2 regions of the Pseudomonas sp. LBUM1643 genome follow, and region 2 is predicted to be linked to the other one. Evidence: predicted binding sites of a transcription regulator. Region 2 holds the regulator's gene; the other holds the start of a gene.
What was found. The regulator sigma-54, encoded in region 2, starts transcription at its own class of promoters, with help from an activator protein. The targets are predictions, from matches to a motif close to ANTGGCATNNANNTTGCTNT.
Positions count from the first base shown of each region.

Region 1 (15,588 bases), 970 kb from region 2:
GCGAGGCCATAGCGCAAGTGCCGGGCTTCCAGTTCATCGAGCAAGGTGCCGAGAATCGCGCAGCCAGTGGCGCCCAAGGGATGGCCCATGGCGATGGAACCGCCGTTGACGTTGACCTTTTGCGGATCGATGGCCATGTCCTTGATGAATTTCAACACCACGGACGCGAAGGCTTCGTTGACCTCGTACAAGTCGATGTCTTCGGCCCGTAACCCGGCCTTGGCCAGGGCTTTGCGCGTGGCCGGCGCCGGTCCTGTCAGCATGATCGTCGGATCGGTGCTGGTGACCGCTGTGGCGACAATTCGCGCCCGCGGTTGCAAGCCCAACGCCCTGCCCTTCGCCTCAGAACCGATCAGCATCAGCGCTGCGCCATCAACGATCCCGGAACTGTTGCCCGGCGTGTGAACGTGATTGATCCGCTCCACATGGCTGTAGACCCTGAGCGCCGTGGCGTCGAAACCCATTTGCCCCATCATTTCGAAGCTTGGCTTGAGCTTGCCAAGGCCTTCCAGCGTCGATTCGGCGCGGATGAATTCGTCGTGATCCAGCAGGAGGATTCCGTTCTGATCGCGCACTGGCACCAGTGACTTGTTGAAGGAACCGTCCGCCCGAGCCCGTGCAGCCTTCTGCTGCGAATGCAGCGCGTAGGCATCGACATCCTGACGGCTGAAACCTTCTAGCGTCGCGATCAGGTCAGCCCCTACGCCCTGCGGCGTGAAGTGGCTGTGCAGGTTGGTCTCAGGGTCCAGGGCCCAGGCGCCGCCGTCGCTGCCCATCGGTACGCGAGACATCGACTCGACGCCGCCGACCACCACCAGGTCTTCGAAACCGGAACGCACTTTCATTGCGCCGAGGTTCACGGCTTCCAGTCCCGATGCGCAGAAGCGGTTGATCTGCACACCCGCGACGCTCACGTCCCAGTCCGCCACCTGTGTCGCGGTCTTGGCAATGTCCGAGCCTTGATCACCGATGGGCGTCACACAGCCCAGAACCACGTCGTCGACCTGACTGGTGTCCAGGGACGTGCGTTGTTGCAACGCCGTCAGCAACCCGGCCACCAGATTCACCGGTTTGACGCTGTGCAAGGCGCCATCAGCCTTGCCCTTGCCCCGGGGCGTGCGCAACGCGTCGAAAATCAAAGCTTCGGTCATGACGTCCTCGTTTTTTTGTTGTTGGTTTGGGAGATCAAAAGATCGCAGCCTGCGGCAGCTCCTACAGGGGATCGCGTTTTCATGTAGGAGCTGCCGCAGGCTGCGATCTTTTGATCTTTTAACGAGCCTTCACCTTATGCCGAGCAGCCATGGATTCAATGACCACAACGCTCAGCGAGATTGACGGACACGCTCAGACGGACGGTAGTGAGCTACCGGATTAACCGTTTCAGGTCAGCGAGCTGTCTAGCAAAAGGGCGGCAAAGAAGCTGGCAATGCGCCTCATATCTTTTTAAAAGCCTTGGGCGATATATTCATATGAAATGGATCTAAGCCACGGGTGACGCGGGCCCTAAGGTGAACATGTACGAAGTTGTCGTCGGGTTTTGCCGAGGCGCTCGTCAGACAGGAAGTGAATCGCTCTGCCGTCATGGAAGCAATGCAGGCAGGCATCAGGAAATAACAATAAAGGCGGTCAAGCCATGTTCAAACAATCGAAAGTACGTCAAGCCGGGCTCATTCTTTTCGCCACCACGCTGTTGTTGATCTTGCCGAACCTGACCAAGGTGATTGGCTAGAAAGTTTTTAAAATACGGCGCAACTATTTTATCGCCTCATGAAAATGTGAATGGCTCCCTACCCGGGCCGACGTGGGTGTGCCAACCTTTGCGGCACTCCCACGACATGGACGGCGATCTTTTGAAACCGCTTATTCTGCTCGGGGCCTTGCTGCTCAGCACGCCCCTCTTCGCCGCACAGCTGGATCTGCAGCTGGGCGCGAACCGTCGTACCTGGCAAACCGAGGAGCTGCTCCAGCACCCGAAGGTCCAGACCATCACAATCGCCAGCGACGTTTCCTACAAGCGTGAGATGACCTATCGCGCGGTGCCACTGGCGGCGTTGTTGACAGGCATCAAGCCTGACGACCATCTGCAAGCCGTGGCGCTGGACGGTTTCGCCGCTGAGTTGGCCGCCGGGCCGTTGCTCAATGACAAGGGCGCCAGGGCGTGGCTGGCGATTGAAGACCCGACCAAGCCCTGGCCGGCGCTGTCGGAGGGCAAGCACAGTGCGGGGCCGTTTTATCTGGTCTGGACGGATCCGCAGGCCGGCAATATCAGCCCTGAACAGTGGCCATTCGAGGTGGCAAGCATCAAACAACTGGCAACTGTGGCCGAGCGCTTCCCTGCCCTGTTACCTGATCCTGCGTTGAAAGCGGACGACCCGGTGAACCAGGGGTTTGCGTTGTTTCAGAAAAACTGCCTGGCCTGTCATCGATTGAACGGCGCCGGGGATTCGCAGTTTGGGCCGGACCTGAACATTCCGTTTAACCCTACCGAGTACTTTGGGGCTGATTTCCTGAAACGGTATATCCGTGATCCACAGAGTCTGCGGCAGTGGCCGCAGGCGAAGATGCCCGGATTTACGACGCAGGTGTTGCCGGACGGGGATCTTGAGATGTTGGTGGGGTATTTGAAGCACATGGTCGGGCGCAAGGTTAAGCCCTGATATCAGGTTGCCTGGGCCGGCGTCCTCGTGAGCAGACACCTTCGGGAAAGGCTGCGATCTTTTGACCTTGATCTTTAAAAAAAAGATCAAAAGATCGCAGCCTCGTTTCACTCGTCAGCTCCTACAAGGGATCGTCGGTGAACATTAGAGTTAGGTGTGCACCGTGCAATTGCGTCAGAAATTACTGTTCCTGCACCGAGATAAACGGCATCGGCGTCGGCGATACAAACACCTTCGCGTGCATCTGTTCACTCCCGCCGCCCCGGCGCATTCCGCGTACCGGGCACGCGTCCAGATAATCCAGCCCTACCGCCAGTTTCAAATGCCGTTCAGGTCGTGCCAGCTCGTTAGTCACGTCGAAGCTGTACCACGCGTCATCCAGCCAGGCTTCCGCCCAGGCGTGACTCGCCAGGTGCTCGCTGTTCTCGCTGTACAGATATCCCGAGACATAACGCGCCGGAATGCCCAGGCTACGGGCGCAGGCGAGGAAAGCGTGGGTGTGATCCTGGCAAACGCCAGAACGTCCGGCGAAGGCCTGAGCAGCGCTGGTGTCGACTTCGGTAGAACCTGGCGTGTACGTCATGTAGGCGTTCAAGCCATGCATCAGGTCGATCAACGCCGTGCGATCCCGACGCTTTTTGCACTCTTTGTCAGCGAAAGCACGCAAGGCTTCGTCAGGCTCGGTCAAGCGCGTGAATCGCAGGAACGGCAGCGCCGATTGACTCTCGTGTTCGGCTTCTCGCAGCTCGTCGATATCGACCTGGCCACGGGCGCCAATGATGATCGCCTCATGGGGCTCGTCCATGGTCAGCACGTGCAGAATATTGCCGAACGGATCCAGTTGCGCACGCACCGGGCGCGGCAGGTCGAGTTGCCAGCTGAGCACGTGCTGACGCTCGCTGTCGTGGGGTGTCAGCCGCAGGTACTGGATGCTCGCCCGCACCTGATCTTCGTAGTGATAGGTGGTCTCGTGGCTAATGGAAAGTCTCATGCAGCCTCCAGGTAAGAAGTGTGTATGGCATTACCCAACTGGCGCACCAGAGGGATGAACTCGGTCAGCCAGGCGTGCAGGCCTTCGTCGAGAATTTCGTTGATGCCGGTGTAGCGCAGGCGTGCATCCATTTCCGCGGCCAGGCGTTGCGCGGGGCGGCCGTTGGCTCCCGGTAACTGGGCAAGGATCTGGTCGATTTCTTCAGTGCAGGCGCGCAGGGATCGTGGAACGTCCGCACGCAGCAATAGCAACTCGGCCACGTGCCGGGCACCGGGTGCGTCGCGGTAGATTTCGGTGTACGCCTCGAAGGACGACAAGGCCCGTAACAATGCGCTCCACTGGTAATACGCGTGGGCCGTGCCGTCGCTGACAGCTTCTGCCTGATCACCGGCCATTTCGTATCGGGCGTCGAGCAGGCGCAGCGTGTTGTCCGCCCGTTCGATGAAGGTGCCCAGGCGAATGAACCGGAAGGCATCGTTGCGCATGATCGTGCCGTAGGACGCTCCGCGAAACAGGTGAGAACGCTCCTTGATCCATTCGCAGAAACGGCTCATGCCGTAGCGACTCAAGCCCTGATCGGCAATCCCGCGAATTTCCAGCCAGGTGGCGTTGATGTTTTCCCACATGTCAGCGGTGATTCGGCCACGCACTGCATGGGCACTCGCCCTCGCCGCGCCCAGGCAGCTGTAGATGCTCGCCGGGTTGGCAGCGTCCAGGGCGAAGAAGTGCAGCAAGCGTTCGGCATGCAGATCGCCGTGGCGCTCGAGGTAATCGTCCAGGGTGCCGGTGATCAGCAGCGGCATCGCGAGTTCGTGCAACCCGTCACCGCGGCCATCCTGCGGCATCAGTGACAGGGAGTAACTGATGTCGAGCATCCGTGCGAGGTTCTCCGCCCGCTCCAGGTAACGCGACATCCAATACAGATCCGAGGCAGTTCTACTTAACATGGCAAGCTTCCTTCAATCCTCGACTACCCAGGTGTCCTTGGTTCCGCCGCCCTGGGAGGAATTCACCACCAAAGAGCCTTCGCGCAGGGCGACACGGGTCAAACCACCGGGCACGACCCGGGTTTCCCGGCCAGACAATACAAATGGACGCAAGTCGATGTGGCGTGGAGCGATGCCGTTTTCAACAAAGGTCGGACAGGTCGACAGCGACAAGGTCGGCTGCGCGATGTACGCATGGGGCTTGGCCTTGATGCGTGCGCGGAACAACTCGATTTCCGCCGCGGTCGCCGCTGGCCCGACCAGCATTCCGTAGCCGCCGGACCCCTGGGTTTCCTTGACCACCAGATCTGGAAGATTGGTCAGCACGTGGGAAAGTTCAGAAGGATTACGGCACTGGAACGTTGGCACATTTTTCAGGATCGGCTCTTCATCCAGATAAAAGCGGATCATGTCGGTGACAAAGGGGTACACCGACTTGTCGTCCGCCACCCCGGTGCCGATGGCGTTCGCCAGCACCACGTTGCCCGAGCGGTAGGACGACAGCAGCCCCGGCACGCCGAGCATCGAGTCCGGGTTGAACGCCAGCGGATCGAGAAACGCATCGTCGAGACGACGGTAAATCACGTCGACGGCTTTTGGTCCGTCGGTGGTGCGCATGAACACCTTGTCGTCCCGTACGAACAGGTCCGCGCCTTCCACCAGCTCAACGCCCATTTCCCGCGCCAGAAACGCATGCTCGAAAAATGCACTGTTGAAGCGCCCCGGCGTCAGCACCACGACGCTCGGGTTATCGATCGGGCTGGAGCTTTTCAGCGTGTCGAGCAGCAGGTTGGGATAGTGGTCGATGGGGGCAATGCGCTGGGCCGAAAACAGTTCCGGGAACAGTCGCATCATCATCTTGCGGTCTTCGAGCATGTAGCTGACGCCGCTCGGCGTTCGAAGATTGTCTTCGAGTACGTAGTAGGTGCCGTCGCCGTCACGCACCAGATCGACGCCGGAGATGTGGCTATAGATATCCCGGTGCAGATCCAGCCCTTGCATCGCCAACTGGTACTGCTCGTTGGCCAGCACCTGCTCGGCCGGAATAATGCCGGCCTTGATGATGCGCTGCTCGTGATAGAGGTCGGCGAGGAACATGTTCAACGCCTTGACCCGCTGAATGCAGCCGCGCTCCACGACGCGCCACTCGCTGGCAGGAATGCTGCGCGGGATGGTGTCGAAAGGAATCAGACGCTCTGTTCCCTGCTCGTCACCGTAGAGCGTGAAGGTAATTCCGGCGCGGTGAAACAACAGATCGGCCTCGCGTCGACGTTGCGCCAGAAGCTCTTCAGGCGTCTCGGCAAGCCAGCGGGCAAACTCCCGATAATGCGGGCGGACCTGGCCGCCGGCATCGTACATTTCATCAAAATAGGTGCGGATCATGCCGTACTCCTTGTCACCCGGACATCTAGGCATCGCAAGGCCCGTGCCATCGGCATAAACGCTTTGATATCAATCGGTTGGATAAACGCCCCGGCCATACCGCACCAATCCTGTGCGGCAAATGCCCCAACCTGATCGCCCCCGCTCCATTGCGAAGCAATGCTGTCGCTATCACCAGCATAGTCAGAGTTGATTTCACTGCTTGGCTGAGGCCGCGGATAATTGGCGCATTCGCTGGAAAAGCTCACCGAACTTCCCTTTTAGCCGCCTGTTTTGGGCGGCTTTTTTTGCCTTTTGAAATGTTATGAATCAAAGACAAGATCAAAAGAAACGCGCCGCACCCTGTAGGAGCTGTCGAGTGCAACGAGGCTGCGATCTTTTGATCTTTAAATCCCGAAAACGAAAACGGCCAACCCAAAGGTCAGCCGTTGCTGAGTAATGTTGCTGTTCATAGTGTTATGCGAGTAGCCCTCGTACCTCCTGCTTCACGCCCCATCCTTCGATGATGCCGCCCAGAGGCTCAACCACCGCCTCGAAACCCTGCTCGAAATCGCCAATGTCATCGTAGGTGGCGTACATGACCTTGCTCAGTTCCAGCGCCCAGGCGCCGTCATCGCGCACACTGATTTGCGCATTCAAGGATTCACCACGGTAGTGACCTGCTGCTCTGCGAGCCCGCTCCTCGTCGGGAAAAATGGCGTAGAACTCGATGGGATGGAATTTTGAAAAGTCGAAACCGCCTTCTTTCATGCGGCGCAGCACGCTGCTGCTGATGTCTTCTTGATAGGCTGTGCTCATGAAACGTCCTCCTGAATCCGATGGATAGACTTTCCGTACTCCCGACGCCCTCAGCCGATTGGTGAGGGCGATACGGCAACCAGGTTGCCGATGGGAACAAGCATGTAGCTGACAAGACCAGACCTTAGCGATCCAATCGCTGATCTCGCTTGCAGAGTAGCCCTTTGACCGAGCAGCTGCCAAGGCCTGTTATGAATGTGACAGGAGATGTATCAGACGGGAGTAATGCCGAGGATTTGTATGCTGTTCTGGGTTTTGAGACTTTTGACGCTCGCATCATCGGTTCGCCCTTCCAGATCGTTTAGATCCAGTTCGGCAGCGACAGGTAGGAGACGGGCCTTGATGAGTTTGGCGGCGTGCTCGTTGTCCGGGCACTCGTCGCACTCAAAGACTTCGTCGACTGTTTCACCGTGATCATCCACGAAAGTGATTTTCCACTTTTGCATCACTGCCTCCTCGATAAAACCCGCAAGTGGGCTTACATGTATCTGGACTTTTACGCTGAGTGATCGTTCAAACGGATGCGCGCCGACATGAAAAAATAGAACGTGTGGGAGCGAGCCTGCTTGCGATGACGGCGGTATATTCAGCAAGCATGTGACAGACAGATCGCGATCGCGAGCAGGCTCACTCCTACAGGGGCCAGGTGTGGGATCGAATGTTCGATCAGATCCGCACGTTACCCCGTGGCCCGGCGATGGCCCAGATAATCAGGCCCAGAACCGGCAGCAGCAGGATCAGCAGCACCCAGACGATTTTCATGCCGGTTGATGCGCCACTTTTCAGTACGTTGATGATGGCCCAGATGTCCAGGGCGAGAATAATCAGGCCAATCAGACCGTTGAACGTGGAACCCATGGTGACGCTCCCTAAGAGTGGTTTGCACTCTTAGGATAGCCGGCCCTCACGAGGGTTCCGTTTTATTAGCCGTTTGCTGACTTAAACGTGGATGGCGACTTTGAGCGCTTCCAGGGATGGCGCGGCGGTAATGCCGATTTTGGCGCACAGCTCAAGCACGCGCGGTACATCATTGCCGAACACGAGCACCACTTGCAGCTCGTCATCGAGCAACTGGCTGAAGTTCATCAGCACATAGCCGCCATTCTCTTTGTTCATGCTGCCCATTTGCACCTGAATGCGATTAAGCGCGGTCAGGGCCTCGGTTTTTGCGAGCTGCTTGGGCTTGATATTGAAATCCACACCCGGGCCGAACGAGGCGACGATCTGGGCGAACAGATCCATGTAGGTGTCTGCCTGAAACAACACGGTCTCCGGCAGACTGCCCACCACCACCCATTCGCCCAACGAAATCGGGAAGGTGTCGTCGTAGTTGATGTCCGGATTGGCCGTCAGAAACGCCTCTGGATCGGCGTAGGCCTGGGCCGCTTCGTCTGCCACCTTGAGGATTTCGTCATCGCTCATGCACCCGGAGCTGATTTTAGTGATGAGTTCAACGAGTGCGGCTTTCATGGGATGGAATCCTGTAGCGAGGGAGTTTTGAAGGCGCGAAGGATAGCGCATAACGCCCGGCAATTCCCGTACACGGCCTCGCAGGGAACCTTGACGCACATCAAGATTCGTCGGCCTCAGTAGCGGCACAATAATGGCACCTTGCCGAAACTGTTTCCGCTATCAGAGAAGACCTCCATGGGTGCCTGGCTTAGCAACATCTCGTTGAAGTACAAATTCTGGGCGGTCAACGCCGTCGCCTTTGTCACCACCCTGTTGCTGGTGTTGTATGCCGTACAACTCGAACAACAGGCGCGCAGTCACGCCGCCCAGGCGTCAGCCCAGGCACAGGCTCAATTGCTTAATGCCTGGCCTGCCGGGCAACCACTGCCCAAGGTCGATAACCTGCTGACGTTCAAGCGTGGCGAAACACCGATGCTGGAGAGCCAACCCGTACATGAACTGGCCGGCGCCAATGGCTGGGTCGAAATCAATTCGATGCCGGTGCTTGGCGATAATCCACTGATGGGCGCCGACGTCTTCACCCGGGCCGACGGCCAATCCGTGGCGCTGGTTGCGTATGGCCCGAGCCTGACCCAGGTGTTCGGCGAACGGTTCGCCAACTATGCGGTGGCGGTGTTCATCCTGATGCTGGCCATGCTGGGCGCGTCGCAGTTGTTGATCCGCTTCCTGCTCAGCCAACTCAATACGTTGAAAGACGTGATGCTGCATGTCGAAAAAACCGGCGACCTGTCCGCGCGTGTACCACTGGCTTGCACCGATGAGGTCGGGCAGATGGCTAGTGCGTTCAACGCGATGCAGGCCGGTTATCAGCGCGTGGTCACCACCGTTGCCAGCACTGCTCGGCACCTGGATGACGGCGCAGCGCGTCTGGCGTCGAGCATGGACGAGGTGCGTCACGGCATGCTCGGCCAGCAAAGTGAAACTGATCAGGCCGCCACCGCAATCAACGAAATGACCGCCACCGTTTATCACATCGCCCAGCACGCCGGCGCAACCCGCGACCTCTCGCAAACCGCTGACACCCTGGCCGGCAGCGGTCAGGCCGTGGTCAGTCGGGTGCAGCTATCGATTGCCGGGTTGTCTTCAGGGGTGCAGCAAACCGCCGGGATGATTCAGCGCCTGGCCGAGGACAGTCAGAAGATCAACGGCGTGGTCGGGGTGATTCACAGCATCGCCGAGCAGACCAACCTGTTAGCACTGAACGCCGCCATTGAAGCGGCCCGCGCCGGTGAAATGGGCCGCGGTTTTGCGGTGGTCGCGGACGAAGTGCGTAACCTGGCCAAGCGTGTCCAGTCTTCGACAGACGAGATCACGATCATGGTCTCGGCGCTGCAAGCCGGGACCCGCGACGCCGTAGATTTCATGCAGGACAGTTCGCTCAAGGCTGATGAGTGCGTGCAACAAGCGCTGGAGGCCGGCGCGGCACTGGCGCAAATCACCAGCGCCGTGGCGCAGATGCGTGAAAGCAATACGCAGATCGCAGTGGCGGCCGAGCAGCAGAGCCAGGTGGCGGAGGAAATGAACCGGGCGGTGGTGAGTATCCGGGACGTGACCGAGAACACGGTGGCGCAGACCGTCAATTCGGCGACTACCAGCAATGAGTTGGCGGCATTGGCGGGGGAATTGAGTAAGGCTATAGGGCAGCTCAAGCTGTAAGGGGCCCTTCGCGAGCAAGCTCCCACAGTTTGTTTTGTGTCGACTGCAATACATGAAAACGCCACGAATCTTGTAGGAGTGAGCCTGCTCGCGATGGCGGAGGGTCAGGCAAAGATGTTGTCGACTGACAGGACGCCATCGCGAGCAGGCTCGCTCCTACAGTTTGTTTTGTGTTGACGGGCGCGATCAGAATCTACCCTGCCCATGATAGCTATCACATCGATAGCCAACCTCGATTCGCCGCCCCTCTCCGGCGGGCCTATCCTTCAATCATGTGTTCAACACGGATTGAGGAGAAACATCATGGGTAAACGTCATCCCAACCTTCCTGCCTGGCAATGGCGTGCGTACCCGAACAATCATCAGCACCCGACCAATCTGGTGCTGCACCTGATTGCCGTGCCGCTGTTTATCGTGGCGTTTCTGCTGATTGTTTCCGGGGTCTTCGGCTTGAGCCTGGTGAACATCGCCATTGGCGTCATCGGCCTGCTGGCAGCGCTGGCCCTTCAGCGCCATGGCCACAAGCTCGAAGAGCAAGCCGCTGAACCTTTCAGTGATCGCAAAGATGCGCTGTCGCGTCTGTTTGTCGAGCAGTTCGTGACCTTCCCGAGGTTTTTCCTCAGTGGCGGCTGGTGGCGCGCCTGGCGTGAGCGCCACCGCCGCCATTGATCAGGCGAAAATCGTCACGGTCTGCCGGCTCATTGCGATCAACTGACCTTCCGCGCTCCACAGTTTCGCGGCCGCATGACCGTAGCCGTCGGCGGCGTATTCGATGTCAACGAGGTACTTGCACCAGTCCAGCGTGCTCAGTTCAAGGATCGGCTGGACGAATTCGATGGTCCAGGTCAGCGTGCTGCCCATCGCCGGTTTTTTCAGGTGCGGCAACAATGCCGGCGGCCAGGCATCGACCAGCGCCAGGATGTGCGACTCGCTGACAGGCTCTTCTTTCACGTCCCCGCGCAACCGTACCCAACCGCCCATTTCGCGCGATGTGTTGCCGGTGAACGGCAGGCCACCGACGCTCCAGCGCATCGCCAGATGGCGCATGAATTCCGGGGTGATCCCCTTGATATACGGTAACTCCTGGCAGTTGTCCCAGTGCTTCATTTCCGGAGCAGGTTCGGCGAGTACCGACACTTCCGACGGGCGCGACGCACCGAAGCTGCCCTGGATCAGCGTCACGACCTGCCCCTTCTGCATGGCCCGGCCCAGCACCTGACTGACAGCCTTGCCTTCGCGCAAGACATCCACTTCAAAACTGACCGGCACGTCTGGCTCGACCGGCCCGACAAAGGTGATTGCCAGCGATCGTACCGGGCGATCGGCCGGCACCTTGGCGCGCATGGCTTCATATTGCAGCGCGGCGACAAGGCCACCGAAACTGGCGCGCCCTTGAGCCCATTCAGCCGGAATAGACAGCTCCAGCGGCTGGCTGCGGACGGCGTCGAGCAGATCGGAAAAACGCATGAAGACCTCGGAGCAGAAAAGAATGGAGGAATGTTAACCAGCCAGAGATGGCGATACAGCGCTTATACCGGCCAAAAGCACTGACAGATGAGCCTTAGATGCAGCTCGAGCGCAGACCAACTGTAGGAGCTGCCGAAGGCTGCGATCTTTTGATCTTGTGCGCCATCCAATACGTCGAAGATCAAAAGATCGCAGCCTTCGGCAGCTCCTACAGGGACCGCGTGTATAAGATCGTTCGAACGCAGCCCATGCTCCTACAAGAAACCGTGTGGTTTCAGGATTTGAAGCAGGCAGCGCTGAGTTTGTCGAGCACCCGGTCTGCGCGACGTTCAGCCTCGGCCATGGTTTTGTGCCAGGTCGCAACGCACGGTTGCAGATCCGCTTCCTCTTCGGCACGGGCCAGCCATTGCCAGCAATCGTGCCAATCGCCCAACGCTCCTTGAGCCGATTTCAGGCGCGGCATCGCCGCTTTCGGCAGGCGATCCAGCTCGGGATAGGATTCGATGCCATAGCGCACGCGCTTGATCAGCAAGCGCAACCGATGACGGTCATGGGCCGGATCGTGCAGCGCTTCATCGAGCTTCTTCCACTGTTTGGCCAGGCGTTTTTCAACGCGTGTGCGCAATCCCTTGAGCAAACCCTGACGTTGGGAGGCCCGAAGAAAGCGCGAAAACGCATCGATGATCATCAGCAGCTGCGCAAGCTCGGGACTCGCAGCCACGGCGGGATAGGCTTCGGCCATCTGCGCCATGCGCCGCTGCGCCGCTTCCGGTTGATCATGCTCAAGCAGATAGGCCGCCAGCACTTCCCGATCACGTAGCGGTGTGGTCAGGTCGCCAACCCCCGACGCCGGCACTTCCAGCTGCTCGACACCCGGCAATCCGCGCAGCGGTCGCAATAAACTGCGCAAACGGCGCACCGTGGTGCGCAGGTCATGCAACGCTTCCGGATCCGTTCGGGCATTCAAGCGCGCCTGACAGGCCATCAGACGGATTTCAATGCCCAGTACCTGAGCCACTAACCGATCAACCAATGCAGACATCGCTTTCTCCCTGAATCGAATGGCCCCCGATCATCACGTCATGCCTTAACGCCCGGCGCGTGACTCACGAATGTAGAAGCGCGCTTTCTCGGCCTTTTTGGTGCAGCCTTCGTACGCCTCGAACTGCTGCTGAGTCTTGGCGCCCGTCAGCAGGGACAGCGCCTTGGAGTAACTGACCGTACCGGCGAAACCCTCGGCCTTGGCCAGGTCCAGCTCATGCCACGCCGCATCGATACCGCTACCGCAGCTTTCGCGGTATGCGGTTTTGCCGGCACATCCGGCGAGCGCAAGGGCAATCAGGGGCACACAGATCCAGGCTTTCATTACTCACACCTCAAAGATAGGTAAACAGTCGTGCAGGTAAGACGGTCTGGCGCGGGAAAAGTGCCTTGGCCCCACTGCTGAAACTGCAGCGCTGGCGAGGATACTTATCTGGCGCCATGGGGTGTCGAAAAAACGACGTCTTCACCCTCTCGAGCGACCTTGGCGATTGTAGCCTGCCCCCCGTTGGGTGCATTGTTGAACCTTGTCAGACGAGGGCGATTCATGAAAAAGCGTGTCGCACTGGTACTGGGCTCAGGTGGCGCCCGGGGCTATGCCCATATCGGTGTCATCGAAGAGATCGAACGACGGGGTTATGACATCGCGTGCATCGCCGGTTGCTCCATGGGAGCAGTGGTTGGCGGGATCTACGCAGCGGGCAAACTCAACGATTACCGCGACTGGATCGAGAGCCTGGATTACCTCGACGTCTTGCGGCTGGTGGACGTCAGTTTCCGCCTGGGAGCAATTCGTGGCGAGAAGGTGTTCGGGCAGATCCGCAAGATCGTCGGCGAGATCAATATTGAAGACCTGCGCATTCCGTACACGGCCGTGGCCACCGACCTGACGAATCAGCAGGAAATCTGGTTCCAGGAAGGCTGCCTGCATCAGGCGATGCGGGCGTCAGCGGCGATCCCCAGCCTGTTCACGCCGGTCATGCAGGGCAATCGCATGCTGGTGGACGGCGGCATTCTCAACCCTTTACCGATCGTACCGGTGGTGTCGAGCCATTGTGATCTGATCATTGCGGTCAACCTCAACTCCACCAACCAGGGTCACTATAAACTGCCCGTGATCCAGCGGCCGGCAGCGTTCAAAAGTCGCTTCGACAGTTTGATCAATTCCCTGGGTTCCAAGCTGCCGTTCCGCCGTAAGCAGGCGGAGCAATTGCTCGCGCTGGAACAGGAAGCGCTGAAAGCGGAAGGGGCGGACATCAATCCGTGGATCGAGTCCGCCGAGCCGGAAGCGCAGCAACCGGCTGCGGCACCGGAATCCACGGGCGCGCCGAAGTCGGCTACCGGTTCTTTCATCATCGATAACGTGGGGCCGGCTTCCCTGCTGGATTTGATCAACCAGAGTTTCGAAGTGATGCAGACGTCGCTGGCGCAGTACAAGATTGCCGGCTATCCGCCGGATATCCTGATCAACGTGCCGAAGCGGGTGTGCCGTTTTTTCGAGTTCTACAAGGCGCCGGAATTGATCGCCCTGGGACGGGAGATTGCTCGGGATACGATGGATCGGTATGAGGCTGAGCAGTCGCGGGATTCTTGAAGATCCTCGGTGAATGTCAGGGCCTCATCGCCAGCAGGCTGGCTCCCACAGGGAATTTTTGAGCCCTGAAGATCCTCGGTGAATGTCAGGGCCTCATCGCCAGCAGGCTGGCTCCCACAGGGGATTTTTGAGCACTGAAGATCCTCGGTGAATGACTGGGCCTCATCGCCAGCAGGCTGGCTCCCACAGGGGATTTTTGAGCACTGAAGATCCTCGGTGAATGTCAGGGCCTCATCGCCAGCAGGCTGGCTCCTACAGGGGATTTTTGAGCACTGAAGATCCTCGGTGAATGTCAGGGCCTCATCGCCAGCAGGCTGGCTCCTACAGGAAATTTTTTGAGCACTGAAGATCCTCGGTGAATGACTGGGCCTCATCGCCAGCAGGCTGGCTCCCACAGGGAATTTTTGAGCACTGAAGATTCACTGTGGGAGCCAGCCTGCTGGCGATGGGGCCGGATCATTCATTGCAAAATCTAAAGGCTATCTTCACTCAACAGTCGGTACCCAACCCCTGCCTCGGTCAGGATGAACCTTGGCTGTGTCGGATCATCCGCCAGCTTCTGCCGCAAATGCCCGACGACAATGCGCAAATAGTGACTGTCTTCGGTATGCGTCGGCCCCCAGATATCCTTCAACAATTGCTGCTGGGTAATGACCCGCCCTGGATGCCGTGCCAGCTGTGCGAGCACCGCGTATTCCTTGCGGGTAAGGGCGACTTCGACGCCATCGAGCAACACCCGGCGATACGCCAGGTCCACGGTCAACGGCCCGAAGGTCAGTGCCGCTTGCTGTGCTTCACCCGCCGGCGCCTGACGCAGCAACGCACGCACCCGCGCCAAAAACTCCTGGATGCCAAAGGGCTTGGTCACGTAATCATTCGCACCGCCGTCCAGCGCTTCGACTTTCTGCCCTTCGCTGGCGCGTACCGACAGCACCAGCACCGGCACCGCCGACCACTCGCGAAACTCGCGCAGCACCTGCTGACCGTCCATGTCCGGCAGGCCAAGGTCGAGCACCAGCAAGTCCGGTTTGTTCAATGCAGCCTGCGCCAACCCTTCAGTACCGGTACCGGCTTCCAGCACTTTGTAGCCTTGGGACACGAGACTGATACGCAGGAATTTGCGGATCTGCGGTTCGTCGTCGATGACCAAAATGGTCGCGGTCTGGTTCATGGTTTCTGATCGCAGCAGGGGAATGTGCAAAGGGTATCAGGCTTCATCTTCAGCGCTCAGCTTCAAATGAAGGCTGTTCTTGCAGAGGCAAGTGCAGGGTGATGCAGGTGCCGCGCCCTTCTATCCCGTCGGCGACACTGATGCGCCCACCGTGGGCACCGACCATCCCCTGACAAATCGCCAATCCCAGACCGGTCCCCTGCCCGCCCCGATCACCGCGTGCGGCGGTGTAGAACATGTCGAAAATCTTCGCTCGCTCTTCTTCCGGAATACCGGGCCCTTCATCGCTGACCGAGAAAAACAATTCACTGTCGTCGGCACCGGCACGCAGCAACAGTCGCCCGTGAGCCGGTGAAAAACGCGCGGCATTT
Region 1 is NZ_CP166813.1:1,898,462-1,914,049, reverse strand. Features, by position in the region: gene ACA063_RS08620 (acetyl-CoA C-acetyltransferase) at 1-1,151, opposite strand, end outside; gene ACA063_RS08615 (c-type cytochrome) at 1,836-2,657, shown strand; gene ACA063_RS08610 (transglutaminase N-terminal domain-containing protein) at 2,839-3,648, opposite strand; gene ACA063_RS08605 (alpha-E domain-containing protein) at 3,645-4,595, opposite strand; gene ACA063_RS08600 (circularly permuted type 2 ATP-grasp protein) at 4,608-6,017, opposite strand; gene ACA063_RS08595 (ribonuclease E inhibitor RraB) at 6,474-6,815, opposite strand; gene ACA063_RS08590 (hypothetical protein) at 7,028-7,261, opposite strand; gene ACA063_RS08585 (PLDc N-terminal domain-containing protein) at 7,482-7,673, opposite strand; gene ACA063_RS08580 (hypothetical protein) at 7,755-8,285, opposite strand; gene ACA063_RS08575 (methyl-accepting chemotaxis protein) at 8,463-9,944, shown strand; gene ACA063_RS08570 (Mpo1-like protein) at 10,248-10,613, shown strand; gene ACA063_RS08565 (acyl-CoA thioesterase) at 10,614-11,411, opposite strand; gene ACA063_RS08560 (CHAD domain-containing protein) at 11,686-12,453, opposite strand; gene ACA063_RS08555 (hypothetical protein) at 12,499-12,777, opposite strand; gene ACA063_RS08550 (patatin-like phospholipase family protein) at 13,000-14,046, shown strand; gene ACA063_RS08545 (response regulator) at 14,519-15,217, opposite strand; gene ACA063_RS08540 (DUF4118 domain-containing protein) at 15,267-15,588, opposite strand, start outside.
Region 1: the regulator sigma-54 is predicted to act here: its motif matches at 6,049-6,068, upstream of ACA063_RS08600 (circularly permuted type 2 ATP-grasp protein).

Region 2 (15,588 bases):
CGTCTTTGGCTGGCGAAACGGTGATGCCCTGGTTGTTGTACTCAAGCAGCGCGTTGCCGTAGAACTGCATCAGGCTGCGCTTGAAGTTTTCCTGGAAGCGCTGCATCTGCTCTGGCGTGGCTTTACGGGAGTACTTGACGGTCATGATGCTGCGCGAAATGCCGTCAGCATCGACCACCGGACCTACAATCCCGTTGAGGGCGTTGTAGAACTCGTTCGGGCTCTGCTTGTACTTTTCTTTGTTGGCAGCCAGATCGGCCAGCAACCGGGTAGTCGTGTCCTGCACCAGATCGTGCGCCGACTGCGCCGCCACGGCGTTAGCCATCAACGGCAAGGCCGCGAGTAATACCAACAGGCCACGTCGCAAGATAGAGATCATTCAAAAGCTCCTCATTTGGCTTCTTTGCTAACGGTGTTGAGCAGGAATTTACCGATCAGGTCCTCGAGCACCAGCGACGACTGCGTGTCGTGGATGGTTCCGCCATCCTTGAGCAGGGCTTCTTCCCCGCCCACGCTGATACCGATGTATTTCTCGCCCAACAGGCCAGCAGTCAGGATAGATGCGGTGGAGTCAGTCGGCAGATTATCTACGCGCTTTTCCAGCTGCATCGTCACTCGACCGGTGTAACTGTCGCGGTCCAGATCGATCGCTGTCACCTTGCCGATCGTCACACCGGCCATGGTCACTTTAGCTCTGACCGTCAAACCGGCGATATTGTCGAAATAAGCGTAAAGTTTATAAGAATCGGTCGTTGCGCTCGGGGACAGGCCACTGACCCGCAACGCAAGCAACAGCAAAGCCAGGATGCCAGCCAGCAAGAAAAGGCCGACACCGATTTCCAGGGTGCGGTTTTGCATCAGAAATCTCCAAACATCAAGGCGGTCAGAATAAAGTCCAGGCCGAGTACAGCCAACGAGGCGTACACAACGGTCTTGGTAGTGGCACGACTGATCCCCTCGGAAGTGGGCTCGCAGTCATAACCTTGGAATACGGCAATCCAGGTAACAACAAAGGCGAAGACGATACTTTTAATGATGCCGTTGAGCACATCTTCGGTGAACGTCACGCTGTTTTGCATGTTCGACCAGTAGGAGCCTTCGTAAACACCCAGCCAGTCGACGGCCACCCACGAACCACCCCAGATACCCACCACGCTGAAAATCATCGCCAGCACCGGCAGGGAAATGAAGCCGGCCCACAGGCGCGGGGCAATGATGTACTTGAGCGGGTCGACGCCAATCATTTCCAGACTGGACAGCTGTTCGGTGGACTTCATGTTGCCGATTTCGGCCGTCAGCGCAGAACCTGCGCGTCCTGCGAACAGCAAGGCAGTGACCACCGGGCCCAATTCACGCAACAGCGTCAGGGCAACCATCTGTCCGACCGCCTGTTCTGAACCGTAGCTGGACAGAATGTTGAAACCTTGCAGCGCCAGCACCATGCCGATGAACACCCCGGAGACCACTATGATCACCAGGGACATCACGCCCACCGAGTGCAGTTGCTTGATCAGCAGGCCGAAACCGCCGCCAATGCCGCCACGGCCGAGCAAGGCATGAAACAGGAACAGCGTCGCACGCCCGAACACCGCGACGGCATCGATTGCCGCGTGGCCGAACCGGCGCACTCGTTCTATTAGTGAAATCTTGCGCATCAACGCTTCCCCAGAAGATCTGCGCGGTAATCCGTCGCTGGAAAGTGGTACGCGACCGGACCATCGGGTTCGCCTGTCATGAACTGACGGATACGCGGATCATCCGAATTCATCAGTTCGTCCGGGGTGCCCTGCCCCAATACCTGTCCGTCACCGACTACATAAATGTAATCGGCGATGCTGGCGGTCTCCGCCAGGTCATGGGACACCACGATACTGGTAATGCCCAATGCATCGTTGAGCAAGCGGATCAGGCGCACCAATACGCCCATGGCGATCGGGTCCTGCCCCACAAAGGGCTCGTCATACATGAGAATCTGCGGATCCAGCGCAATCGCCCGGGCCAGTGCGACTCGACGCTTCATGCCACCGGACAATTCGTCAGGCATAAGGTCGATGGCACCACGCAAACCCACCGCCTGCAATTTGAGCAGGACGATGTCCCGGATCATTTCTTCAGGAAGCTCGGTGTGAACACGTAGCGGAAAGGCGACGTTCTCGAATACATCGAGATCGGTAAACAGCGCGCCGCTCTGGAACAGCACACCCATATGCTTGCGCGCATCGAACAAATCACTGCGAGACAATTTCGGCAGATTCTGGCCGTTGACCCAGACTTCGCCGGCGGTGGGACGCAACTGGGCGCCCATCAACCGCAAAAGCGTGGTCTTGCCACACCCGGAGGGCCCCATGATGCCGGTGACCTTGCCGCGCGGGATACGGATATCGACGTTATTGAAAATGCTGCGCGCACCGCGCTTGAAGGTCAGTCCCTTCAGCTCGACCGCGTAGGCGTTATCGGCACTCATCTAAACTCCTTGCGATGCAGCCTCACACTCGGACGCCTGACTTTCTGGCGAAAGCACATACCTCCCGGACAGGCCGAACTGGCGGCGAACTATATCACTGCAAAGGCTCGCCGCCCAAGGCTAAAGCCGGCTGATATTCAGCGACATGACGGGTCAAAAGCCTCATTCAGAGCGGATTAGTAACAGGGAGTGACAAAGCGCGACGAACTTACGTGAGGGTTTCGATCATAACCGCTATAATCGCCGCCTTTTCATCAGGCTATCCGATTCCCGACATGAGCCAATCCAGCGAGCTTGTTCAATCAGCACAACGCACCATCCGCCTCGAACTGGAAGCCGTACAAGGCTTGCTTCCACGTATCGATGCAGATTTCGTACGCGCGTGCGAGATGATTCTGGCCAGCAAAGGCCGCGTAGTCGTAGTCGGCATGGGGAAATCCGGGCACATCGGCACCAAGATCGCTGCCACGCTCGCCAGTACTGGCACCACGGCCTTTTTCGTGCACCCGGCCGAAGCCAGTCACGGCGACATGGGCATGATTACCCGTGATGACGTCATCCTTGCCCTGTCCAACTCCGGCTCGACCTCCGAGATCGTTACCCTGCTGCCCCTGATCAAGCGCCTGGGCATCCAGCTGATCAGCATGACCGGCAATCCTGACTCGACGCTGGCCAAGGCGGCCGAGGTCAACCTCAACGTCCACGTCGAGCATGAAGCGTGCCCGCTGAACCTGGCGCCCACGTCGTCGACCACTGCCGCCCTGGTCATGGGTGACGCGCTGGCCGTCGCATTGCTGGAAGCACGCGGCTTCACCGCTGAAGACTTCGCCTTTTCCCATCCAGGCGGCGCCCTTGGCCGTCGTCTTCTACTCAAAGTGGAAAACGTCATGCACGCGGGTGAAGCGCTGCCGCAGGTTCCGCGCGGCACCCTGCTGAAGGACGCCTTGATGGAAATGACCCGCAAGGGCCTGGGAATGACCGCGATCCTGGAAACCGACGGCACACTCGCCGGGATCTTTACCGACGGTGATTTGCGCCGCACCCTCGACCGCGCCATCGACATCCATAATGCAACCATCGACCAGGTCATGACGGTTCACGGCAAAACCGCACGCGCCGACATGCTGGCCGCGGAAGCCCTGAAAATCATGGAAGACCATCGAATCAACGCCCTGGTGGTCGTGGACAAGGAGGACCGTCCGATCGGCGCCTTCAACCTCTCCGACCTGCTCCGCGCGGGAGTCATGTAATGAGTACCGATCTGCTGCAACGCGGCAAGAACATCAAACTGGCGATCTTCGACGTCGACGGTGTCCTGACTGACGGACGCCTTTACTTCCTTGAAGATGGCAGCGAATTCAAAACCTTCAGCACTCTCGACGGCCAGGGCATCAAGATGTTGATGGCAGCCGGCGTTCAGACCGCTATCATCAGCGGTCGCAAGACTCCAGTGGTTGAGCGCCGGGCAAAAAATCTCGGCATTCCCCACCTCTACCAGGGTCGCGAAGACAAACTGGTGGTGCTCGACGAGCTTCTTGCCCAACTCGGCCTAAGCTATGAACAGGTCGCCTACCTCGGCGACGATCTGCCGGACCTGCCGGTGATACGCCGCGTAGGCCTGGGCATGGCAGTGGCCAATGCCGCCAGTTTCGTGCGCGAACATGCTGATGGCGTCACTCATGCCCGTGGTGGTGAAGGTGCCGCTCGCGAATTCTGCGAATTGATCCTGCGTGCCCAAGGCCGCCTCGATGCGGCGAACGCTGCATACCTGTGAGCCCATTATGCTGAGCAAAAAGTTTCGCAACATATTGGTGTTCGGTTGCATCGCGGCGATATTTGCCGCGGTCGGCTACTGGAACATCAGCCCGGAACGCTTCCTCGACAAGCCTCCGACCAATACAGAAGAAAGCCCTATCGATTGGTATGCGACCAACACTCACACGCTGCAATACCTCGAAGACGGCAAAGTGCAGTATGAAATGACGTCGGAGAAAGCCGAGCACGTGAAAGCCACGGACATCACTCTGGTTACCAAACCCGACCTGAACATGTACCGCGGTACCGATTTTCCGTGGCACGTCACCAGCGAACGCGGTGAAGTGAATTCAGGCGGCACCGAAGTCGAACTGATTGACAACGTTCGCGTCAAACGCACCGACGAGAAGAATCGCGACACCTTGATCACCAGTACTCGCATGACGGTGTTCCCGCAGGAGCAATATGCGCAGACCGAGCAACCCGTTAGAATCGACGGCGCCGGTGGCGTCTCGACTGGCACGGGAATGAAAGCGTATTTGAAAGAAAGCAGGATACACCTGCTATCGAACGTAAGAGGACAGTATGAGGCTCGTTAAAACCCTCCCTATTTTGCTCAGTCTGGGCGCAGCACTGGGAAGCGTGAGCGCCTGGGCTCTGCCGAACGATCAACAACAGCCAATCCGCATTCAGGCCGACGATGCCCAACTGGACGACAAGAACGGTGTTGCCACTTACACCGGCGACGTGATCATCACCCAAGGGTCGATGAAGGTTACCGGTAATAAGGTAACCATGACCCGCGCGCCGAATGGCGACATCGACGTGGTGACCTCGGTCGGCAACCTGGCTTACTTCGAGCAACTGCAAACCGCCGGCGACGCCAAGCCCGTCCAGGGCTGGGGTGTGACCATCCAGTACCACGCCACGCAAAACCGCGTTGTACTGATCGACAAGGCCAAGGTCATCGACAAGGACAACAACGTCACTCAAGGCGAGAAAATCGTCTATGACACCGAGAAGAAGCTGGCGAGCGCTGGTCGCGCTACAGGTAGCAAGGTGACCGAGTCGCGTCCACGCATTGATATGGTGATTCAACCTAAAAAGAAAACCGACGAGCAGAAGGCCCAGTAATGGCAACTCTGAAAGCTCAGCATCTGGCCAAAGCCTACAAGAGCCGCCAGGTTGTGCGTGATGTCAGCCTGTCCATCGACAGCGGTCAGATCGTCGGTTTGCTCGGGCCCAACGGCGCCGGCAAGACCACCTGTTTTTATATGATTGTCGGCCTCGTGCAGGCCGATCAGGGCCGTGTACTGATCGATGACCTCGACGTCAGCCATCAGCCAATGCACGGCCGAGCCAAGGCCGGTATCGGCTATCTTCCGCAAGAGGCGTCGATCTTCCGCAAACTGTCGGTGGCCGATAACATCATGGCGATCCTCGAGACCCGCAAGGAACTCGACAAGGCGGGCCGCCGGAAGGAGCTAGAAAGCCTGCTTCAGGAATTCCACATCAGCCACATCCGCGACAACCTCGGCATGAGCCTGTCCGGTGGTGAACGTCGCCGCGTGGAGATTGCACGCGCGCTGGCTACCAATCCGAAATTCATCCTCCTCGACGAACCGTTCGCCGGCGTGGACCCGATTTCGGTGGGCGACATCAAGCAAATCATTTATCACCTCAAGGCCAAGGGCATCGGCGTCCTGATCACTGACCACAACGTCCGTGAAACCCTGGATATTTGCGAGACGGCGTACATCGTCAACGATGGTCAACTGATCGCCGAAGGCGACTCTGCCACGATCCTGGCCAACGACCTGGTCAAGGAAGTGTACCTGGGCCACGAGTTTCGCCTGTAAGCGCGCAAGTGCCTGGTCATTCGTCCGAGCGCTCGTACCGATAAAAAATCAACGTTTTTTATTGTTACTGCGCTCTAGGCAAACGCTGCGGTTTCGGGCATATAATTTGCTTATGTTTGGCGCCTCGGCGCCCTGTAGTGGATGGCGCAAGCGCGCCGGCGAATAAGGTTTAAGCCCCTGCCATGAAACCATCGCTAGTCTTGAGAATGGGCCAGCAGCTGACGATGACACCTCAGCTGCAACAGGCCATCCGCCTTCTCCAATTGTCGACCCTGGACCTGCAACAGGAAATCCAGGAGGCTCTGGAGTCCAATCCGATGCTCGAACGCCAGGAAGAAGGCGACGACTTCGACAACGCCGATCCTTTGGCCGACAAAGCCGAACAGCAACCTAACGCCGATGTTTCGGAACCCTCCTACCAGGAAACCGCCCCTACGGTGGATAACCTCGAGGAAGGAGACTGGAACGAGCGTATTCCCAACGAGTTGCCTGTTGATACCGCGTGGGAAGACGTCTACCAGACCAGCGCCAGCAGCTTGCCGAGCAACGATGACGACGAGTGGGACTTCACCACCCGTACATCCGCCGGCGAAAGCCTGCAAAGCCACCTGTTGTGGCAGCTGAACCTGGCACCGATGTCCGACACCGATCGCCTGATCGCCGTGACCCTGATCGATTGCATCAATAATCAGGGCTATCTCGACGAAACCCTCGAGGAAATTCTCGAAGCCTTCGACCCGGAACTGGACATCGAGCTCGATGAAATCGAAGCCGTCCTGCACCGCATCCAGCAATTCGAACCCGCCGGCATCGCCGCCCGTAACCTGGGTGAATGCCTGCTGTTGCAACTGCGCCAGTTGCCCGCCAAAACCCCTTGGCTCGCCGAAGCCAAGCGTCTGGTCACCGATTACATCGACCTGCTGGGCAGCCGTGATTACAGCCAGCTGATGCGCCGTATGAAGCTCAAGGAAGACGAACTGCGCCAGGTGATCGAACTGGTTCAGAGCCTTAACCCACGCCCGGGCTCGCAAATCGAATCCAGTGAAGCCGAATACGTCGTTCCTGATGTAATCGTGCGCAAGGACAACGAACGCTGGCTGGTCGAGCTTAATCAGGAATCGGTGCCTCGACTGCGGGTGAACGCCCAATACGCCGGTTTTGTTCGCCGCGCCGATACCAGCGCAGACAACACCTTCATGCGCAATCAGTTGCAGGAGGCTCGCTGGTTCATCAAGAGCCTGCAAAGCCGCAATGAAACGCTGATGAAAGTAGCCACCCAGATCGTCGAGCATCAGCGCGGTTTTCTGGAGTATGGCGACGAAGCCATGAAACCGCTGGTGCTGCATGACATCGCTGAGGCGGTGGGCATGCATGAGTCGACGATTTCACGGGTAACCACGCAAAAATTCATGCATACCCCCCGGGGCATTTATGAACTGAAATATTTTTTCTCCAGCCACGTCAGCACTTCCGAAGGCGGCGAATGCTCTTCCACGGCGATCCGCGCGATCATCAAAAAACTGGTTGCTGCGGAAAACCAGAAAAAGCCGTTGAGTGACAGCAAGATCGCTGGTTTACTGGAGGCACAAGGCATTCAGGTGGCTCGCCGCACCGTCGCCAAGTACCGCGAATCCCTCGGGATCGCGCCTTCGAGCGAACGTAAGCGGTTGATGTAAGCCACGCCACAGCGTTCCAGTGGTAGATCATCTGATCTACCGCTTTATGCACTGGCAACGAAGGAGAAGCTGTATGCAAGTCAACATCAGTGGACACCAACTGGAAGTGACCGAACCCCTGCGCACCTATATCGGCGAAAAACTCGACCGGTTAGAGAGGCATTTCGACAAGATTACCAACGTGCAAGTCACGATGAACGTCGAAAAGCTGCAGCAGAAAATCGAAGCCACGCTGCATATCCCCGGCGGAGAAGTGGTCGCCAACGCTGAGCATACGGACATGTATGCCGCCATCGACCTGCTGACCGACAAGCTGGATCGCCAACTCAAAAAGCATAAGGAAAAGACCCAGAGCCTCCTCCAGGGCGCAACCGGTCGTTAACACTCCCAACCCATGATCCGACTTGAAAACATTCTGACCCCCGGCCGTTCCCTCGTGAACGTGCCGGGCGGCAGCAAAAAGAAAGCCCTCGAGCAAATTGCCAACCTAATCCACCGCGAAGTGCCGGATCTGGCCATGCAGGATGTCTTCGAGAGCCTGGTCGCCCGTGAAAAACTTGGTTCTACCGGTTTTGGCAACGGCATCGCGATTCCCCACTGCCGCCTCAAAGGCTGCGAAAGTCCAATCAGTGCATTGATGCACCTGGACGCCCCCATCGATTTCGACGCCATCGACGGCGCTCCGGTTGACCTGCTGTTTGTTCTGCTGGTCCCGCAAGCCGCCACCGATGCGCACCTGGAGCTACTTCGTCAGATCGCCAGCATGCTCGATCGCAAGGAAGTGCGCGAAAAACTGCGTAGCGCCCCGAGCAATGAAGCCTTGTATCAGGTAGTCCTGGACGAGCAGAACGGTCAGTAATCATGCGCTTGATCATTGTCAGTGGCCGTTCCGGCTCAGGTAAAAGTACCGCGCTCGATGTCCTTGAAGACAACGGTTACTACTGCATCGACAACTTGCCGGCAGGGCTTCTGCCTGAACTGGCCGAGCGCGCACTGATTCACACGGAACTGGCGCAACCGCTGGTGGCCGTGTCCATCGACGCGCGCAACCTGCCGAGCCACTTGTCGCGGTTTCCGGAGTTGCTGGAAGAAGTCCGCAGCCGACACATCAAGTGCGATGTGTTGTACCTGGACGCCGACGAGGAAACACTGCTCAAGCGTTTCTCGGAAACCCGTCGCCGGCACCCGCTGAGCAACGCCAATCGCTCGCTGGCCGAGGCGATCTCCGACGAAACCAATTTACTGGGCCCTATCGCCGACCTGGCTGACCTTAAGGTCAATACCACTAACCTGAACCTGTATCAGCTGCGCGATACCATCAAGCTGCGGCTGCTCAATCAGCCTGAGCCGGGCACCGCGTTCCTGGTGGAGTCTTTCGGGTTCAAGCGTGGCATGCCAGTGGACGCCGACCTGGTGTTCGATGTGCGCTGCCTGCCGAATCCGTACTGGAAGCCCGAGTTGCGCGAGCAGTCCGGGTTGGACAAACCGGTTGCCGACTACCTGGCAGCGCAACCGGACGTGGAAGAGATGTTCCAGGACATTTCTACCTACCTGCTCAAATGGCTACCAAGATTTGCCGCGAGCAACCGCGCGTATGTCACCATCGCTATTGGCTGTACCGGCGGGCATCACCGCTCCGTCTACCTGACCGAACGCCTGGGTCAGACCCTGCAACAATCCCTGAAGAACGTCCAGGTCCGCCACCGCGACCTCAGCTAAAGGATTCACATCGCGATGCCTGCTCTGGAAATCGAAATCATCAACAAGCTGGGCCTGCACGCTCGCGCTTCTGCAAAATTTGTTGGAGTCGCCGGGCAGTTCAAGGATTGCACGATCAGAGTAGGACGCACCCCGGAATCAACGGTCGACGGCAAAAGCATCATGGCAATGATGATGCTGGCGGCTGGCAAGGGGACCAAAATCCATTTGAGCACGGAAGGCGAGCAGGAACAGGAAGCGCTGGATGCGCTGGTGGATTTGATCAACAGGTATTTTGACGAAGGCGAGTAAAGCAGCCAAAAGATCGCAGCCTCGTTTCACTCGACAGCTCCTACAGGCTGCATAAATCCTTGTAGGAGCTGCCGAGTGAAACGAGGCTGCGATCTTTTGATCGTTAACCTCAGGCCAGCGCCGTATCCATCACCATCATCAGACAAAACCCGATCAGCAAACCAAGGCTGGCCAGTTTGTCGTGACCGTTACGGCGCGACTCGGGGATGACTTCGTGCGTGACCACCAACAGCATCGCCCCGGCAGCCAGCGCCAGTCCTAGCGGTAGTAGCAGCTCAGCAAGGCTGACCAGCCAGGCGCACAGCAGCGCGAAGACCGGCTCAACCAAACCTGACGCTGCACCGATCAGAAATGCCCTCACCCTGGACATCCCGGCCCCTGCCAACACCAGCGCGATCACCAACCCTTCCGGCACGTCTTGTAAGGCGATTCCCATTGCCAGGCTGTCGGCATCAGGCATTCCACCACCTGCCGAAACACCGACGGCCATGCCTTCGGGAATGTTGTGGGCGATGATGGCAAACACGAACAACCAGATCCGCGGCGGAATCACCGGTCGCTCCAGCGTGCCGACCAACATTTCCGGACTGGCCCCAGAGACTTTCAGGTCGACCAGATACAAACCGAACGCGCCGAGCATGATGCCAAAACTGATCAAGCCACTGGCCGCCCAAGGCGAAAGACCCAGGCCTTCAGCGGCAGAGATGCCTGGCACAATAAGCGAGAACGCCGTCGCCGCCAGCATCACCCCGGCGCCGAAACCCAGCAACGTATCGCTCACGGTCTGAGGCATCCGCCGAATGACCAGAACCGGTACCGCGCCCAAGGCCGTACCCAAGGCGCAGATAGCCCCGCCTTGTAACGCGCGCATCAGTTTCGGCTCAAGATCCAGCCATGCCAGCCCCTGGACAAACAACAACGACATGCCTGCCAGCAGTAACAGCGATCCCAACGCGTAACGAAACATTCGCCCACTTCCGGTCGCCAGTGTTTCAGTGCCCATAATCAGCCTTGGTTGGTTTTTATAGAAGACTCAGCTCAGCGCAGCCTGATAGCGCGCTGCGACTTCCGGCCAATTGATCACGTTGTAAAACGCATTGATGTATTCCGGACGACGGTTTTGATACTGCAGGTAATACGCGTGTTCCCAGACGTCCAGGCCGAGGATGGGCGTGTTGCCATTCATCAATGGGCTGTCCTGGTTACCGCTGCTTTCAACGATCAGGGTCTTCTGCGGGGTGACACTCAACCAGGCCCAGCCACTGCCGAATCGGGTCAGTGCGGCTTTGGTGAACGCGTCCTTGAAGCTGTCCAGACCACCCAGTTGCTCTTCAATCGCCTTGGCCAGCGCGCCTTCAGGTGTACCGCCACCCTGTGGTGCCATCACTTCCCAGAACAGCGAATGATTGGCGTGTCCGCCACCCTGGTTGATGACCGCTGCTCGAAGTTTTTCAGGGAGTTGCTGAACGGCGGCCACCAGTTTCTCCACTGGCCACTCGGCGAATTCGGTGCCTTCGACGGCGGCGTTTAGGTTGTTGATGTAAGTCTGGTGGTGCTTGGTGTAATGAATCTCCATGGTCTTGGCATCAATATGCGGTTCCAGTGCATCGTAGGCGTAAGGCAATGCAGGCAGGGTAAAAGCCATTTTCAATGAACTCCATGATGAAGAGGCGCAGGTGGGTTGGCAGCTGAAGCGGCATCGATATGCAGCAGGCGATGAGTACGAGGGTATTCACCGTGCTCACTGATGAAGTTCAGCAACTCGACATAGGTTTTACTGCTTTGACGCAACGCGGCCTCACGCAGCGCCGGTGCCAATCGCGCGTCCTGCATGGTCTGCAGCAGCCGCTGGTGGATTGCGCACAAGTATTCGGCGCTCTCCTCCGGCTGATTCAGACGCAAATGCAGGTCCGCCAGGTTGTGATGGGAGATCACGCAGGCCGCCACCGCCTCATCGGCGTCCCGCCAGCGTTCGAACAACACTTGGGCCAGCGCCAAGGCCTGCAGGTAGGCCTCTCGGGCATCGACCAGTTCGCCCAGCATGAAACAACGGTTTGCCCTTTCGATCGTGCGTTTCCAATGCTCCATGGTGAGCCTCCAAAGCGGTTGCGGTGATTACACGCCGCCTGCGGTGAGCTTCTCTGGATTGAGTAGCTCTTCCAGTTGGCTGCGTGTCAGGTCGGTATGTTCCAAAGCGACATCGATTACCGGGCGGCCCTGCTGATAGGCCTTCTTGGCAATCTCGGCGGCTTTTTGGTAACCAATGATCGGGTTCAGTGCTGTCACCAGGATCGGGTTGCGTGACAGTGCTTCCTTGAGCCTGGTTTCGTTGACCTTGAAGCTGGAAATGGCCTTCTCGCCCAGCAGATGGCTGGAATTGGCCAACAGCTCGATGCTGCTGAGCAGGTTCTGAGCGATGATTGGCAGCATCACGTTGAGTTCGAAATTGCCCGACTGACCGGCGATGGTGATCACCGTGTCGTTGCCGATCACCTGGGCCGCGACCATGGCAGTGGCTTCCGGAATCACCGGATTGACCTTGCCCGGCATGATTGAAGAGCCAGGCTGCAACGCTTCAAGTTCGATTTCGCCGAGACCGGCTAGCGGACCGGAATTCATCCAGCGCAGATCGTTGGCGATTTTCATCAGCGACACCGCCGTGGCTTTTAACTGGCCGGAGACGCTGACGGCAGTGTCCTGCGAGCCAATGAGCGCAAACAGATCCTTGCCCGGCGTGAATGGCACGAGAGTCAGTTTGCTCAGCTGCTCGCTGAACCGCGCTGCAAACTCGGGATGGGCGTTGATGCCGGTACCGACTGCCGTTCCGCCCTGAGCCAGGGATTGAAGGCTTGGCAGCAAGTCCTGCAAGTGGCCGATGTTGGCCTTGAGCTGTTGCGCCCAACCGTTGAGGACCTGGCTCATGCGTACCGGCATCGCATCCATAAGGTGCGTGCGACCGGTCTTGACGTGGTGATGGACCTCCTCAGCCTTGCGCTCGATGACCTCTACAAGCCGCAACAGCGCTGGAAGCAGTTGCTCGTGCAACGCCAGCGCGGCGCTCACGTGAATGGTGGTCGGGATGATGTCGTTGCTGCTCTGGCCGCAGTTGACGTGATCGTTGGGATTGACCGGCTCGCCCAGCAAACGGCTGGCCAGGGTGGCGATCACTTCGTTGGCGTTCATATTGGAACTGGTGCCAGAACCGGTCTGGAAGATGTCCACCGGAAAGTGCTGCATGAAGTCGCCTTCAAGCAGGCCTTGCGCGGCATCGACAATCGCCTTGCCCTGGGATTCGCTGATTTGCTTGAGCTCAACGTTGGCACGGGCAGCTGCCGCTTTGGCCAGGATCAGCGCCCGAATGAACTGAACGGGCATCGGCTTGCCACTGATCGGGAAGTTGTCCACTGCACGTTGGGTCTGTGCTCCGTAGAGCGCATCTACCGGGACATGCAGCTCGCCCATGCTGTCGCGCTCAATACGTGTCTTGGTCATCGGAAAATCCTTGCACCAGTTCTATGAGGGAAATCGAGGGTTGCAACTCGCAGGTCGCCAGTTGCCAGGTGTAGCTTTGCCAGCGTTTGAGTCGGCATTTGCACAAAGACAGGCGCTCCAGATCTCGCAATGGACGCCAGGCTTGATCCAGACACAGGCTTCGCCAGTGCCACGGCAGCGCGACATCGGCCGCGGTATCGAGCAGGAGACGAAAGGAAGTTTCGGCGATGGTCCAGGGAGAAGTCGCCGTGCAACACGCCAAATACCGGCCTTCAGCCAGGTAATGCTCGATCAGGCGCGGCTCGTCGGGGTCCATTGCGCAACGGATCTGGCGACTCATCCAGCGCCAGCTTTGTTGATAGGGCTGCTCGTGCAAGGCAGAACTCATGATCCGGGGCTCATTCGGTAATGAGATTTATTATTAGATGATAATGAGAACCAACACAACCCCGACGGTGTAGCGAGTACATTGTGGGAGCGGGCTTGCCCGCGATGAGGCCGGTATACCCACATACAAGTCGCCTGACACATCGCCATCGCGGGCAAGCCCACTCCCACAGGGTTTTACGTGAGCCCAATAAAAAAGGCGCGCCACCCGGTGGGGTGGCGCGCCTTTTTTGCATCGCGGTGAGGGTTAGCTACCCGCCACCGTCATCCGCTCGATCAACACCGAACCCGTGCGAATGTTGCTACGCAGTTCCAGGTCGTTACCCACGGCAACGATCTGCTTGAACATGTCGCGCATGTTGCCGGCAATGGTGACCTCCTGGACCGCAAACTGAATCTCGCCGTTTTCGACCCAGTAACCCGCTGCGCCACGGGAGTAGTCGCCGGTGACCATGTTCAAACCCTGGCCCATCAATTCGGTCACCAACAGGCCTCGGCCCATGCGGCGCAACAAGGCAGCCTGATCTTCGTCGCCATGGGTGACGAACAGGTTGTGCACCCCTCCGGCGTTGGCGGTGCTCGGCATACCGAGCTTGCGACCGGAATAAGTGCCCAGGATGTACGACACCAACTCGCCATTTTCGACGAACGGTTTGGCGTAGGTGGCAAGACCATCACCGTCAAACGCCGAGCTGCCCATGGCGCGCATCAAGTGCGGACGCTCATCGATAGTCAGCCACTCCGGAAACAGCTTCTGCCCCAAAGTGCCTTCAAGGAATGACGACTTGCGATACAGACTGCCGCCGGAAATCGCCGAGAGGAAACTGCCAAACAGACCACCGGCCAATTCCGCGGAAAACAGCACGGGCACTTCGCACGTCGGCACCGGGCGCGCACCCAACCGGCTCGCAGCACGCTGAGCAGCACGCTGGCCGATACTCACAGGGGCGGCGAGCAAAGTGCCCTGACGGCTCACGTCGTACCAGTAATCGCGCTGCATCTGGCCGTCGGCTTCGGCGATCATCACGCAGCTCAGACTGTGCCGAGTTGATGCATAACCGCCAATGAACCCGTGGCTGTTGCCATAGACGCGGCAGCCCTGGTGAGTACTCAGGGTCGTGCCGTCAGCATTCTTGATCCGGCTGTCCGCCGCAAACGCCGCGGCTTCACAGGTCAGCGCCATCTCGATGGCTTGTTCAGGGGTGATGTCCCATTCGTGGAACAGGTCGAAGTCCTTCAGATCCTTGGCCATCAGCGCAGCATCGGCCAGGCCCGAGGCCTCGTCTTCGGAGGTGTGCCTGGCGATCGCCAGCGCAGCAGCGACGGTTTCGCGAATGGCTTCCGGCCCACTGGCGGAGGTGCTGGCCGAGCCTTTGCGCTGACCCACGTACAAGGTGATGCCGAAGCCTTGGTCGCGGTTGAATTCGACGGTTTCGACTTCACGCTGGCGAACCGAAGTCGACAGGCCCTGTTCCAGGGAAACGGCCACTTCGCAGGCACTAGCGCCTTGGCGTTTGGCTTCAGCGATGATCTGCTCGACTTGTTCCTGCAGTGCCGGCAACGCTTGTGGGCCGACGCTTTCAACTGCACTCATGCTGTTCTCCACTCAAATTCTGCTTTCGGCGAGGGTCTTCGATCGACCGGGCCGGACAAGCGGCCCCCGACTGGTTATCATGGCGGCGTTTCTTTGCGGACGGCCACCATGGTTGATTCTTACGACGACTCCCTCGATACGGGAGAAAAAAGCAAATCCCAGGTCAAACGCGAGCTGCATGCTCTGGTTGATCTTGGCGAGCGCCTTACAACACTCAAGCCTGACTTGCTGGCAAAACTGCCGTTGACCGACGCCATGCGCCGGGCACTGGCCGATGCGCCCAAGCACACCGCGAATATCGCGCGTAAACGGCACCTTATGTTCATCGGCAAACTGATGCGCGACCAGGAC
Region 2 is NZ_CP166813.1:927,476-943,063, reverse strand. Features, by position in the region: gene ACA063_RS04095 (MlaC/ttg2D family ABC transporter substrate-binding protein) at 1-379, opposite strand, end outside; gene mlaD (outer membrane lipid asymmetry maintenance protein MlaD) at 391-858, opposite strand; gene mlaE (lipid asymmetry maintenance ABC transporter permease subunit MlaE) at 858-1,655, opposite strand; gene ACA063_RS04080 (ATP-binding cassette domain-containing protein) at 1,655-2,464, opposite strand; gene ACA063_RS04075 (KpsF/GutQ family sugar-phosphate isomerase) at 2,740-3,714, shown strand; gene ACA063_RS04070 (KdsC family phosphatase) at 3,714-4,238, shown strand; gene lptC (LPS export ABC transporter periplasmic protein LptC) at 4,246-4,818, shown strand; gene lptA (lipopolysaccharide transport periplasmic protein LptA) at 4,805-5,353, shown strand; gene lptB (LPS export ABC transporter ATP-binding protein) at 5,353-6,078, shown strand; gene ACA063_RS04050 (RNA polymerase factor sigma-54) at 6,261-7,754, shown strand; gene hpf (ribosome hibernation-promoting factor, HPF/YfiA family) at 7,828-8,136, shown strand; gene ptsN (PTS IIA-like nitrogen regulatory protein PtsN) at 8,149-8,613, shown strand; gene rapZ (RNase adapter RapZ) at 8,616-9,473, shown strand; gene ACA063_RS04030 (HPr family phosphocarrier protein) at 9,489-9,764, shown strand; gene ACA063_RS04025 (ZIP family metal transporter) at 9,874-10,767, opposite strand; gene ACA063_RS04020 (superoxide dismutase) at 10,798-11,409, opposite strand; gene ACA063_RS04015 (DUF2753 family protein) at 11,412-11,852, opposite strand; gene ACA063_RS04010 (class II fumarate hydratase) at 11,880-13,256, opposite strand; gene ACA063_RS04005 (FagA protein) at 13,237-13,644, opposite strand; gene pmbA (metalloprotease PmbA) at 13,891-15,237, opposite strand; gene yjgA (ribosome biogenesis factor YjgA) at 15,346-15,588, shown strand, end outside.